Regions from separate parts of the Starkeya sp. ORNL1 genome, predicted to be linked through region 1. Evidence: riboswitches for the same ligand, from Rfam matches in the RefSeq annotation. Region 1 holds a riboswitch; each other region holds the start of a gene.
The links. A riboswitch is a leader RNA that binds a small molecule or an ion and turns the genes downstream of it on or off. The one in region 1 is predicted to bind thiamine pyrophosphate.

Region 1 (4,182 bases):
AAAAGTGCGCCCGCCCGCAACCGTACGCGCGTCCGGAGCCGCGGCCGTGAGCACGCTCGGCTCCCAAAGCCCATCGCTGATCGCGCTGTCGATCCTCATTGCCATGGCGGCGTCCTTCACTGCGCTCGACCTTGCCGGGCGCATCCGCCACGCTGACGGCTGGGGGCGCAGGGCTTGGCTCGGCGCTGCCGCGCTCGTGCTCGGCGGCGGCATCTGGTCGATGCACTTCGTCGGCATACTGGCCTTCAGCGCGGTGATGCCGGCCACCTATGATGTCCAGCTGACGCTGCTTTCCTTCATCATCGCGCTGCTTGCCACCGGCTTCGGGTTCTATGTCGCCAGCCGCGACCAGGTAACGCTGCCTTTGATCGCCCTCAGCGGCGTCATCATGGGGTTCGGCATCGCCGGAATGCACTATACCGGCATGGCGGCGATGCATGTCGGCGCGCGCCTGAGCTACGACCCGTTTTATGTGGTGCTGTCCATCCTGATCGCGATCGGCGCGTCCACGGCGGCACTGTGGCTCGCCTTTCGCACGCATTCGCTGGGTCAGAAGCTCGCCGCCGCTGTCGCCATGGGCATTGCCATTTCCGGCATGCACTATGTCGCGATCTTCGGCACCGATTTCCAGATGCATCCCGCTGACCACCTCGCCGTCGAGCCCGCGCTGGTCGGCAGTGTGCAACTCGTCGTCGGGGTGACCGCCGCCACCTTCGTGATCCTGTGCGCGGCAGCCATGGCGGCGATCTACGACCGGCGGTTCGCCTCACTGGCGGATCGCGAGGCTATCGTGCTGCGCGAGAGCGAGGAGCGCTTTCGCTTCCTCTACCGCAAGACGCCGCTGCCACTGCATTCGCTCGGCCCCGACGGGCGCATCGAGCAGGTCAGCGATCGCTGGCTGGCGCTGCTCGGCTATGAGCGCGAGGACGTCATCGGCCATCCGATCACCGACTTCATGACGCCGGATTCCACCCGGCAGCGCAATGAGGAGCATTGGCCGCGACTGCTCGCCAGCGGCGAATTGCGCGAGGCGGAATACCGGCTGGTGGCGAAGGACGGGCGGGTGTTCGACTGCATTCTCTCCGCCGTTGCCGAGCGCGATGATGATGGCAACATCCTCCGCACATTGTGCGGCCTGATCGATGTCACCGAGCGCCGACGCGCCGAAGAGGCGCTGCGGCAGGCGCAGAAGCTGGAGGCCGTCGGCCAGCTGACGGGTGGTATCGCCCATGATTTCAACAATCTGCTGGCGGTCATCCTCGGCAATCTGGAGCTTGCCCGCAAGCGCGCGCCGGATGATGCGCGCCTGCTCCGGCTGATCGACAACACCATCCAGGGCGCCCAGCGCGGCGCGGCGCTGACGCAGCGCATGCTCGCCTTCGCCCGCCGGCAGGATCTGAAGCCAGAGCCGGTGGATGTGCCCGACCTCGTGCTCGGCATGGCGGACCTGCTGCGCCGCTCCATCGGTCCGAGCGTGCGCATCGAGACGCGCTTTCCGCTCGGCCTGGCGCGGGCGCGCGTCGACGCCAACCAGCTCGAACTCGCCTTGCTGAACCTTGCGGTGAATTCGCGCGACGCCATGCCGAATGGCGGCTCCATCGTGATCGCGGCGCGCGAGGAGGAAGTCGCCAATGACGCCTCCGAGGGCAGCGACGGCAGCGGCCTGGCGAACGGGCATTATTTCTGCCTTTCGGTCAGCGACGACGGGCCGGGCATGGACCGGGCGACGCTGGCCCGAGCCACCGAGCCGTTCTTCACCACCAAGGGCGTCGGCAAGGGCACCGGGCTCGGGCTCGCCATGGTGCACGGCCTCGCCGCGCAGTCCGGCGGCCGGCTGGTGCTCAAGAGCCAGGTGGGCGAGGGGACCACGGCAGAGATCTGGCTGCCGATCGCCGGCGTCCGGCCCGAAGTCGTGCCACCGGTGGCGCTGGTTCCCGAGGCACCGCCGGTGCCGCAGGGCGTGAGTTCGGTGCTGGTGGTGGATGACGACATTCTGGTGCTGACCTCCACCGCTGCCATGCTGGAGGACCTCGGCTATGCCACCGCGGAGGCCTCCACCGGCATGCAGGCACTGGAATTGCTGGAATCCGGCCGGACCTTCGACGTCGTGCTCACCGACCAGGCGATGCCGGGCATGACCGGCGTACAGCTTGCCGCGGCGATCAAGGCGCGCTGGCCCAATCTGCCGGTGGTGCTCGGCACCGGCTATGCCGAATTGCCCGAAGGCGCCGATCCGGACCTGCTGCGGCTTGGCAAGCCGTTCAGCCGCGACAGCCTGGAGCGGGCCGTGACGTCGGCGGCGCGCAGCCGCCGCGGCAATGTGGTGACGCTGCAGCCGCGCCACGCCTGACATTCGTTCGCGGCTATTTGCGCCCGTGAATATTATTGACGGCACGGTGACATCGCGCCGGGGAAGGACTATATCGAAATCGTCCAGGGGAGCCTCGTCAGGAGGCTGAGAGGCCATCGGCGCAAGCGGAAATTCCGCAAGCGGCATGGCGACCCTTCGAACCTGATCCAGTTTGGACTGGCGGAGGGAGGAGCGAGTGACGTCTCCGAACATTGCATATGACGAAACCGCGACCGAGGCCGCGCGGGAGAGCTTGCCGCGTGGGCGCTGGGACGGCGACAACGCCATGCGTGTGACCGTGGTCGGCGCCGGCGTCGCTGGCCTGACCTGCGCCCACGCCTTCGCCAGACGTGGTGCGAAGGTTACCGTGGTGGAGCGCAATCCCGGCTCGGGGCAGGGCTGTTCCTGGTACGCCGGCGGCATGCTGGCGCCGTGGTGCGAGCGCGAGAGCGCGGAGCCGCTGGTCGCGGAACTCGGCTTCGAATCCCTCGAATACTGGCGCGCCGAGGTTCCCGACGTGCCGCTGGAGGGCAGCCTGGTATTGGCGCAGCCGCGCGATTTGCCGGATCTGCGGCGCTTCGCCCGGCGCACCGAGGGTTTCGAATGGATCGACGGCGAGAAGCTCGGCGCGCTGGAGCCAGATCTCGATGGCCGCTTCGACCAGGGCCTGTTCTTTCCCACCGAAGCCCATCTCGAGCCGCGCAAGGCACTCGCCGCGCTGACACGCAAGCTGACCGACGAACTCGGCGTCGCCATCATCTATCAGGAGAACGGGCTGGATGCCGAAGCCGGCCGCGCCGGCGAGAGCGACATCACCGTTGATTGCCGGGGTATTGCCGCCCGCGACCAGCTTGCTGATCTCCGCGGCGTCAAGGGCGAGATGCTGGTGCTGTTCACCCGCGAGATCGCCTTGAAGCGCCCGGTGCGCATGCTGCATCCGCGCATCCCGGTCTATGTGGTGCCGCGCGGCGACGGGCATTTCATGATCGGCGCCACCTCGATCGAGAATGACGAGCGCGGCCGCGTCACCGGCCGCTCCATGCTGGAGCTGCTGTCCGCCGCCTATGCGCTGCACCCGGCGTTTGGCGAGGCCGAGGTGGTGGAGATCGGCGCCGATGTCCGTCCGGCCTTTCCCGACAATCTGCCGCGCATCCGCAAACGTGGGCAGACCATCTATGTCAACGGCTTCTACCGCCACGGCTTCCTTCTGGCTCCCGCGCTGGCGCGACGGGCGGCGGAGGTGGCGTTCGACGGGGCCCATTTCCCGGAGGTGATGGATGAACATCGTCGTGAATGGTGAGGCGTCGCAGACCGGCGCCCGCACGCTCGCCGAACTCATCGTCGAACTCGAGCTCGGCGATGCCAAGGTAGCGACGGCACTGAACGGCGCCATGGTGCGTGCGGTCAAGCGCGACGCCACGCCGATCGCGGAAGGTGACCGCGTGGAAATCCTCGCCCCCATGCAGGGCGGCTGAGAGGACGCAAGAATGGACGCACTCAATCCCAAGCCAGACATGGTCGAGTTCTACGGCACCGCGGTGACTTCGCGGCTGCTGCTCGGCACCGCGCAATATCCCTCGCCGGCGATTCTCGCCGCGGCGATCCGGGCTTCCGGCGCGGAGATCGTCACCGTGTCGCTGCGCCGCGAATCCGGGGCCTCCAAAGCCGGCCAGAGCTTCTGGTCGCTGATCCGCGAGCTCGGCGTGAAGGTGCTGCCCAACACCGCCGGCTGCAAGACGGTGAAGGAAGCCGTCACCACTGCGGAGATGGCGCGCGAACTGTTCGGCACCGACTGGGTGAAGCTGGAGGTGATCGGCGAGGACGACACGCTG
Region 2 (4,182 bases), 580 kb from region 1:
ACGTAGCAGAGCATGGCGGTGCCGAACCAGCCGATCATCGCCGCGCCGATGCCGGAGGTGATGTGGTCGTAGCCCGGGGCGATGTCGGTGGTCAGTGGCCCGAGCGTGTAGAAGGGGGCCTCGCCGCAGACGGCGAGCTGCTTGTCCATGTTGGCCTTGATCTTGTGCATCGGCACATGGCCGGGGCCCTCGATGATGACCTGGCAATCATTGGCCCAGGCAATCTTCGTCAGTTCGCCCAGCGTCTCCAGTTCGGCGAATTGCGCGGCGTCATTGGCGTCCGCAATGGAGCCCGGGCGCAGCCCGTCGCCGAGCGAGAAGGTGACGTCATAGGCCCGCATGATCTCGCAGATCTCGGCGAAGCGCTCATAGAGGAAGCTCTCGCGGTGATGGGCGAGGCACCATTTCGCCATGATGGAGCCGCCACGCGAGACGATGCCGGTGACGCGCCGTGCGGTCAGCGGCACATAGGCCAGCCGCACCCCGGCATGGATGGTGAAATAATCGACGCCCTGCTCGGCCTGCTCGATCAGCGTGTCGCGAAACACCTCCCAGGTGAGGTCCTCGGCGACGCCGCCGACCTTCTCCAGCGCCTGGTAGATCGGCACGGTGCCGATCGGCACCGGTGAGTTGCGCACGATCCAGTCGCGGATGTTGTGGATGTTGCGCCCGGTGGAGAGGTCCATCACGGTGTCGGCGCCCCAGCGGATCGCCCACACCATCTTGTCCACCTCGGCCGCGACCGAGGAGGTGACGGCGGAATTGCCGATATTGGCGTTGATCTTGACCAGGAAGTTGCGGCCGATGGCCATCGGCTCGAGTTCGCCGTGATTGATGTTGGCGGGGATGACGGCACGCCCGCGTGCCACCTCGTCGCGCACGAATTCCGGGGTCACCTCGTCGGGAATCGCAGCGCCGAAATCCTCGCCGTCACGGATCAACTTGCCCATGCGCTCGCGCAGGCCGTTCTCGCGGATGGCGACATATTCCATTTCCGGCGTGACGATGCCGGCCCGCGCATAGGCCATTTGCGTCACCGCCGCACCGCCGCGTGCGCGCAGCGGCCGGCGGGTGACCGGGAAGGTTGGCACGAGTTTTTCCGGGGAGACATTGCCATTGTCCTCCGGCTTCACCGCGCGGCCCTCATACTCCTCGACATCGCCGCGTGCCCGCACCCAGGCGTCGCGGGCGCGGGCGAGGCCGGCATGGATGTCGATATTGGCGGCCTCGTCGGTATAGGGGCCGGAGGCGTCATAGACGGCGAGATTGGGCTCGCCCGCGGACGGGTGCAGCAGGATCTCGCGGAACGGCACGCGCAGGCCGCGCGCCGCGCATTCGGCATAGATGCGCCGCGAGCCGGGAATCGGCCCGGTGGCGACGCCGATGGCGTCCTGGCCGATGGTGTCTTGGCCGGTGGCGTCCTGGGTGTCGGGATTTTTGGTCGGCATGATGGATCTCCTGAACCGATGGGTTGCGGAGATCCGGGCGCGATGACGTTGGGGAGGAACGGCGCGGTGCGGAGATTCCGCGCGCGCCATTCGGTTCCGATCCCTTCGCCGGCATGACCCGGATCAGGTTCGAAGGGTCATCGCGTCAGCTTGGCTTTCGGCCTCGCCCTGGCGATCTCTCAGCCCCCTACGGGGCTCCCCTTGGAACGTGGTCATTACGGCGGCAATCGATCGGGCTGTCAACGCACACACGCGTTGCTTAAAAGTTTAAAGGGATTCGTAACGATGTTTTCATGAAACCATTGCGCCGCGGGCCACTCGGGAACTCACTGGGGGAAGCCGGTTTATCCCTTCGTAACAAGGGAGTGCAGATGTGAGCACGCCGCGTATCCTGATCGTCGAAGACGACATGTTTGTCGCGCTCGACCTCGAGACTATCGTCTTGCAGGAGGCCGAGGCGGAGGTCGTCTCGGTTGCCAGCGTGTCCGCTGCCGAGCGTGCGGCTGATGACATCGACATGGCGATCCTCGACATCGATGTAGCGGACGGCAAGACCTACGATCTCGCCCGTCGGCTGCGCCAGAGGCACACGCCCTTCATCTTCGTCTCCGCCTCGCGGCGTGATGAATTGCCCGGCGAGTTGAAGGCCGCCCCATTCATCGCCAAACCCTACGATCCCGCGGCCATCACGCGCGAAGTCCGTCGCGCGCTCGCGTACCACGCCCAGGCCGCCGAATAGCATCCACCCCGCTGCCACGTGCCTCCCGCTTGTCGTATAGAGACGTGATCGATCATCGACAGGGGAAGCGCATGCGTGTTCGGCTGGTGGCGGGCGTCGCCGCATTCTTGATGCTGGCGGCGCAGGGCGCGTCCGCCGCGCCGTGCTCCAGTGGTGCCGGTTTTCCCGCCTGGCTCGCCGAGTTCAAGCGCGAGGCGGCGGCCGACGGCATCTCCGCCCGCACCATCTCCTCCGCGCTCGACGGCGTCGGCTATGATGGCAGCGTGGTGAAGCTGGACCGCGGGCAGGGCGTGTTCAGCCAGAGCTTCTTCCAGTTCTCCGACCGCATGGTGGCGAAATATCGCATCGAGCAGGGCGGCGCGCTGATTCGCAAGAATCGCGCGGTGTTCGACCGCATCGAGCAGCGCTTCGGCGTACCGGCGCCGATCATCGTCGCCTTCTGGGGGCTGGAGACCGATTTCGGCGCCAATATGGGGGACAAGCAGACGGTGCGCTCGGTCGCCACGCTCGCCTATGATTGCCGGCGCCCGGAGATGTTCCGCACCCAGTTGGTCGCGGCGCTGAAGATCATCGATCGCGGCGATCTCACCGCGCAGACCATGCGCGGGCCATGGGCCGGCGAACTCGGCCAGTTCCAGTTCCTGCCCGACCACTATCTGAACTATGGCGTCGATTTCGACGGCGACGGCCGGGTCGACCTCTTGCGCTCCACCCCGGACGCCTTGGCCTCGGCCGCCAATTACATCGTCTCGCTCGGCTGGAAGCGCGGCCAGCCCTGGCTGGAAGAGGTGAAGGTGCCGGCCAACCTGCCTTGGGAGCAGGCCGACCTCTCGATCAAGCTGCCGCGCTCGCAATGGGCCGGCTGGGGCGTGCGGCGCGCGGGCGGCGGTGCGTTGCCGGCCGATGGAGTGGGAGCTTCGCTGCTGCTGCCGATGGGCCGCAACGGGCCGGCCTTCCTCGCTTATCCGAACTTCGACATCTACACGCAGTGGAACCAGTCGCTGGTCTACGCCACCTCCGCCGCCTATTTCGCCACACGGCTCAATGGCGCCGGGGCCTATTCGCGCGGGCAGGGCAACATAGCGGTGCTGTCGATGGCGCAGGTGGCGGAATTGCAACGCCTGCTCAACGCGCGCGGCCATCATGTCGGCGGCGTCGACGGCAAGTTGGGCGCGGCGACGCGGGCCGCGGTGCGCACCGAACAGCAGCGCCTCGGCCTGCCGGCGGACTCCTACCCGACGGCCGAACTGATCGCGAAGCTGAAGACGGGCGGATAGTCTTCCACCTCGTCGTCATCCCGCCTTCCAACCAGTCGTCATCCCGGACGGCCGCAGGCCGATCCGGGATCGTAAGAAGGTGTGGGCTGGACTTCGCGCGATCCCGGCTCTACGGCTTCGCCGGAGCCTCTCCTCGGGCTTGCCGGAGGCAAGACCCGTGGGGCCGGGATGACGTCTTACCCTAGGGATGACGTCTCACTAATCAGAGCACCGGAATGCCGGCGTGCTTGGCCTTGGCTTCTGGCTCGACATGGATATTGACGAAGATGTCCTCCACCTCGCGGTGGAGCGCCTCTTCGATGCGGTCGCATATGGCGTGGGCTTCGCTCACCGGCATGTCGCCGGGCACCACGAGGTGGAAATCGACGAAGATCACCCGCCCGGCGTGGCGCGTGCGCACATCGTGCGCCTCGATGGCGCCGACCGCTTCCGCCGCGATCTGGGCGCGGATCTTGGCGAGCGTGTCTTCCGGCACCGCGCCGTCCATCAGTCCGCCGACACTCTCCTTGATGACGCTCCAGCCGGACCACAGGATGTTCAGCGCGACCAGCGCGGCGAGCAGCGGATCGAGGATCGGCAGGCCGGTGAGGATGGCGAGCGTTACGCCGATGAGCACGCCAGCGGATGAGACGACATCGGTGAGCAAATGCTTGCCGTCGGCGATGATCGCCGGCGAGCGGGCGCGGCGGCCCTCGCGCATCAGCACCCAGCACCAGAT
Region 3 (4,182 bases), 560 kb from region 1:
CATGATCCGCCGCCTTGTGCTTGCCGCCATGCTCGCCCTCAGCGCCATCACCGTGGTGTCCGCGCAGTCCAACATCGTCGAGCAGCGCGAGGCGCTGTTCAAGGCAATGAACCGCGAGGTGCGGCCGGTCGGCGCCATGCTGAAGGGCGAGACCGCGTTCGATGCTGCCAAGGTGCAGGCGGCGCTCGACCTCGTCATCAAGAATGCGCAGGTGCTGCCGACCATGTTCCCGGCCGGCTCGCAGGACGGCAGCGAAGCGCTTCCGGTGGTGTGGGAGCGCAATGACGAGTTCAAGGCGCTGTTCGCCAAGCTGGGCGATGAGGCGGCGAAGGCCAAGGTCGCGATCACCGACGATGCCAGCCTCAAGGCGAACTTCCCGAATGTGCTGCGCGCCTGCGGCAATTGCCACCAGACCTTCCGCAAGAAGAGCTGATCCATGGATGCGGTGTCCAAGGCGCGCTCCGGCACCGCACTGGCGGGCCAGGCGCCGGCGGTGCTCGCCTGGGACCTGCCGACCCGGCTGGCGAAATGGACGCTCGCGGTGCTGGTGGGGCTCGCCTTCGCCAGCAAATATATGGCGATGTCGGCCTCGTCTGGCACATGTGGAACGGCCTCGCCATCCTCACACTCGTGGTGTTCCGCCTGTTGTGGGGGCTGGTCGGCGGCTCGACCGCTCGTTTCGCCTGGTTCCTTGCCGGGCCCGCCGCGGCGCTGCGCTATGCGGCCGATCTCGTGCGCGGGCGCTCGCCGCGCTATCTCGGCCACAATCCGCTCGGCGGCTGGATGGTGGTGGCGCTGCTGGCGCTCGTCGCGGCGCAGGGCGTGGCCGGGCTGTTCACCACCGACGACATCATCGTCGACGGGCCGCTGGTACGAGTGGCGGGAGAAGACTGGATCAAGCGCGCCTCGGCGCTGCATCAGGACATCTATTGGTGGCTCCTGGGTCTGATAGCGCTGCACGCGCTGGCCAATCTCGCCTATTCGCTGTTCGGCAAGGATAACCTGATCCTCGCCATGTTCACCGGTCACAAGCCGCGCGCGGCCTATGCCGACCAGGCGTCCGCGACGGCTGGCTCGGTCGTGCTGGCGATCGCGTGCCTCGCCGTTTCGGCGGGCATCGTGTTCGGCGGCATCGCGCTCGCCGGGGGCGATCCGTTTCCCTAGCTGAGATCGCGCGGCGGCGCACGGCAGCCATGTAAAGCCGTGCCTTGCCGCAACGGCGCGAACATGCTCCAAGCCGCCGCATGAACGCGCTCAAGGGGATCGCGCTGCAGGTCGGCGCGACCTTCCTATTCACCATCATGTCGGCTTTGGTGCGCATCGTCTCGGAACGGGTTCCGACCGGCGAAGTGATCTTCTCGCGCGCCTTCTTCGCGCTGTTCCCGCTGCTGGCGCTGCTGGCGTTCCGGCGCGAGATCAGCGCCGCGGTGCGCACCGCCAATCCGGTCGGCCACATCATCCGCGGCACCATCGGCGTGTGCTCGATGTTCCTGACATTCTCCGCACTTGCCCGCATTCCGCTGGCAGACGCCACCGCCATCGGCTTCACCGCGCCGCTGGTCACCGTGATCCTCGCCGCGATCTTCCTGCGCGAGACTGTGCAGCTCTATCGCTGGGCCGCGGTGCTGGTCGGCCTGGGCGGCGTGGTGGTGATGCTGTGGCCGCATTTCGAGGGCGGCTTCGAGACGCGCGAGCGTGCGCTCGGCGCCACATTCGCGCTGATGGCGGCGGTGTGCACGGCGAGCGCCATGGTGCAGATTCGCCGCCTGACCGCGACCGAGACCACGCCGGCCATCGTGTTCTATTTCCAGGCATTGGCGTCGCTGGCAGGGCTTGCCACGGCGGCGTGGGGCTGGACGCTGCCGAGCGCGGGCGATGCGGCGCTGCTGCTCACCATCGGCATTCTCGGCGGCATCGGGCAGATCCTGCTCACCGAGAGCTACCGCTATGCGCCGGCTTCGCTGGTGGCGCCCTTCACCTACTCGGCGATGCTGTGGGCGGTGCTGCTGGGCTTCATACTGTTCGCCGAGACGCCCCCGCTGCTGGTGCTGGTGGGCGCGGGGATCGTCATCACGGCCGGCATGTTCGTCATCTGGCGCGAGCGCCGATCGGCGCGGGATGCCGAGGCGGATGCGGCATCGTCGCCCTCCGGCCCGTCGGCCTGAAATCAGAACGCCTTGTAGGTGACGATGGTGCGGGTGTCCTGGATGCCCGGCACGGTCTGTACCTTCTCATTGATGAAGTGACCGATATCGGTGCCTTCCGCGACATAGAACTTCACCAGCAGGTCGAAATCGCCCGCGGTGGAATAGATCTCGGAGGCGATCTCGGCGTCGGCGATGGCGTTGGCCACCTCATAGGAACGGCCGAGCTGGCATTTGATCTGGACGAAGAAAGGGATCATGGCGCGCATCCGTATTTTCAGCGCGCCAAGGGAACAGAAGGGCACGATGCTGGCAACCCCCATAGTCGGTGTTCGCGCTGTACTTGAAAGCGGGTCCCGCTTCGCTTAATTCGACGGGTAACGATCTCGTTGGGGTGTCCGAAAGGGCTGAGAGGCGGTTCCGCCAACCCACGAACCTGATCCGGATCATGCCGGCGGAGGGAACGGGTCGCGCTCATGCCGGGACTTATGCGTCCGGCGTCCGGCGCGTCGCATCCTCCCGGCGGGGAGGACGCCTGATGAAGACCCCCATCGCCGTGACCATTGCAGGCTCGGATTCCGGCGGCGGCGCCGGCATCCAGGCCGACCTCAAGACGTTCTCCGCACTCGGCGTCTATGGCGCCAGCGTCATCACCGCGCTCACCGCGCAGAACACGCTCGGCGTTTCCGGCATCCACGACGTGCCGCCGGATTTCGTCGCGGCGCAAATCGATGCGGTGTTCTCCGATCTCGACGTCGATGCGGTAAAGATCGGCATGCTGTCGCGTCCCGAGGTGATCGAGACGGTTGCCCTCGGGCTCGACCGCCATCGCCTCACCACCGTGGTGCTCGACCCGGTGATGGTGGCCGCGTCCGGCGATCGGCTGCTGGTGCCGGAAGCGGTGGAATCCTTGCGCCGCCTGCTGTTGCCGCGGGCGCTGCTGATCACGCCGAACCTGCCGGAAGCCGCTGCGCTGCTGGATGCAGCGCCGGCAACGAGCGTCACCGAGGCAAGGGCGCAGGCGGAGCGGCTCCTGGCCTACGGGCCCAAGGCGGTGCTGGTGAAAGGGGGGCATGGCGAGGGGCCGGAGAGCGTCGACGTGCTGCTCGATGCTGAGGGTTTCGTTGAATTGCGGGCCCCGCGTGTCGCCACCCGCAACACCCATGGCACCGGCTGCACGCTATCCTCCGCCATCGCGGCCGGGCTGGCGAAAGGCCTGGCGTTGCGGGACGCGGTCGAGGCGGCGAAGCAGTACCTCACCCGCGCCATCGGTCGCGCCGACGACCTGAGCATCGGTCGTGGCCACGGCCCGGTGCACCATTTCCACGCCATCTGGGATTGAAATTCATCCATTGCCATTCCGGAACGGCCGTGAGGCCGTATCCGGGATGGCAAGAAGGTGTTGCGCATCAGCGTCTTACGATCCCGGCTCTTCGCCCTTCGGGCTACGGCCGGGATGACGACATAAAGTTGGTCTCGCGTGTGTCAGCCCCACAGTTCGGGCTTCGGCGGGTAGACCAGGCTGCCTTCATAGTGCAGCGCCGGCTCGCGGTCGCGGGCGAGCAGCAGCGGGCCGTCGAGATCGACATAGCGCGCCGCGCCCGCCAGCAGCAGCGCCGGGGCCATGGCGAGCGAGGTCGCGACCATGCAGCCGACCATGATGTCGAGCCCGGCGGCGCGCGCCGCCTCGGCCAAAGCGAGCGCCTCGGTCAGCCCGCCGGTCTTGTCGAGCTTGATATTGATGGCGTCATAGCGCCCGGCGAGATGGCTGAGGCTCTCCAGCCCATGCGCGCTCTCATCGGCGCAGACCGGGACCGGCCGGATGATCCGCTCCAGCAGGCCGTCATCGGTAGCCGGAAGCGGCTGCTCGACCAGGGTGACGCCGGCGCTGGCACAGGCGGCGAGGTTTGCCTCGAGATTCGCGGCGGTCCAGCCCTCATTGGCATCGATGATGAGTTCGCATTCCGGCACCGCCGCGCGGATCGCGGCCAACCGCTCGGCGTCGCCCTCCTTGCCCAGCTTCAGCTTGAGCAGCGGG

Region 2: linked by a shared signal. The riboswitch ahead of thiC (phosphomethylpyrimidine synthase ThiC) and the one ahead of thiO (glycine oxidase ThiO) in region 1 are both predicted to bind thiamine pyrophosphate.
Region 3: linked by a shared signal. The riboswitch ahead of thiD (bifunctional hydroxymethylpyrimidine kinase/phosphomethylpyrimidine kinase) and the one ahead of thiO (glycine oxidase ThiO) in region 1 are both predicted to bind thiamine pyrophosphate.

What each region holds. Positions count from the first base shown of each region.
Region 1 covers NZ_CP048834.1:5,833,594-5,837,775, forward strand. The annotation lists gene G3545_RS27335 (MHYT domain-containing protein) at 47-2,350, shown strand; TPP riboswitch at 2,426-2,556, shown strand; gene thiO (glycine oxidase ThiO) at 2,637-3,650, shown strand; gene thiS (sulfur carrier protein ThiS) at 3,628-3,825, shown strand; gene G3545_RS27350 (thiazole synthase) at 3,865-4,182, shown strand, end outside.
Region 2 covers NZ_CP048834.1:5,253,196-5,257,377, forward strand. The annotation lists gene thiC (phosphomethylpyrimidine synthase ThiC) at 1-1,448, opposite strand, end outside; TPP riboswitch at 1,531-1,660, opposite strand; gene G3545_RS24745 (response regulator) at 1,822-2,187, shown strand; gene G3545_RS24750 (lytic murein transglycosylase) at 2,259-3,464, shown strand; gene G3545_RS24755 (cation diffusion facilitator family transporter) at 3,667-4,182, opposite strand, start outside.
Region 3 covers NZ_CP048834.1:109,641-113,822, forward strand. The annotation lists gene G3545_RS00510 (cytochrome c) at 2-433, shown strand; gene G3545_RS00515 (cytochrome b/b6 domain-containing protein) at 529-1,164, shown strand; gene G3545_RS00520 (DMT family transporter) at 1,245-2,165, shown strand; gene G3545_RS00525 (Lrp/AsnC ligand binding domain-containing protein) at 2,168-2,404, opposite strand; TPP riboswitch at 2,525-2,624, shown strand; gene thiD (bifunctional hydroxymethylpyrimidine kinase/phosphomethylpyrimidine kinase) at 2,683-3,486, shown strand; gene dgcA (N-acetyl-D-Glu racemase DgcA) at 3,630-4,182, opposite strand, start outside.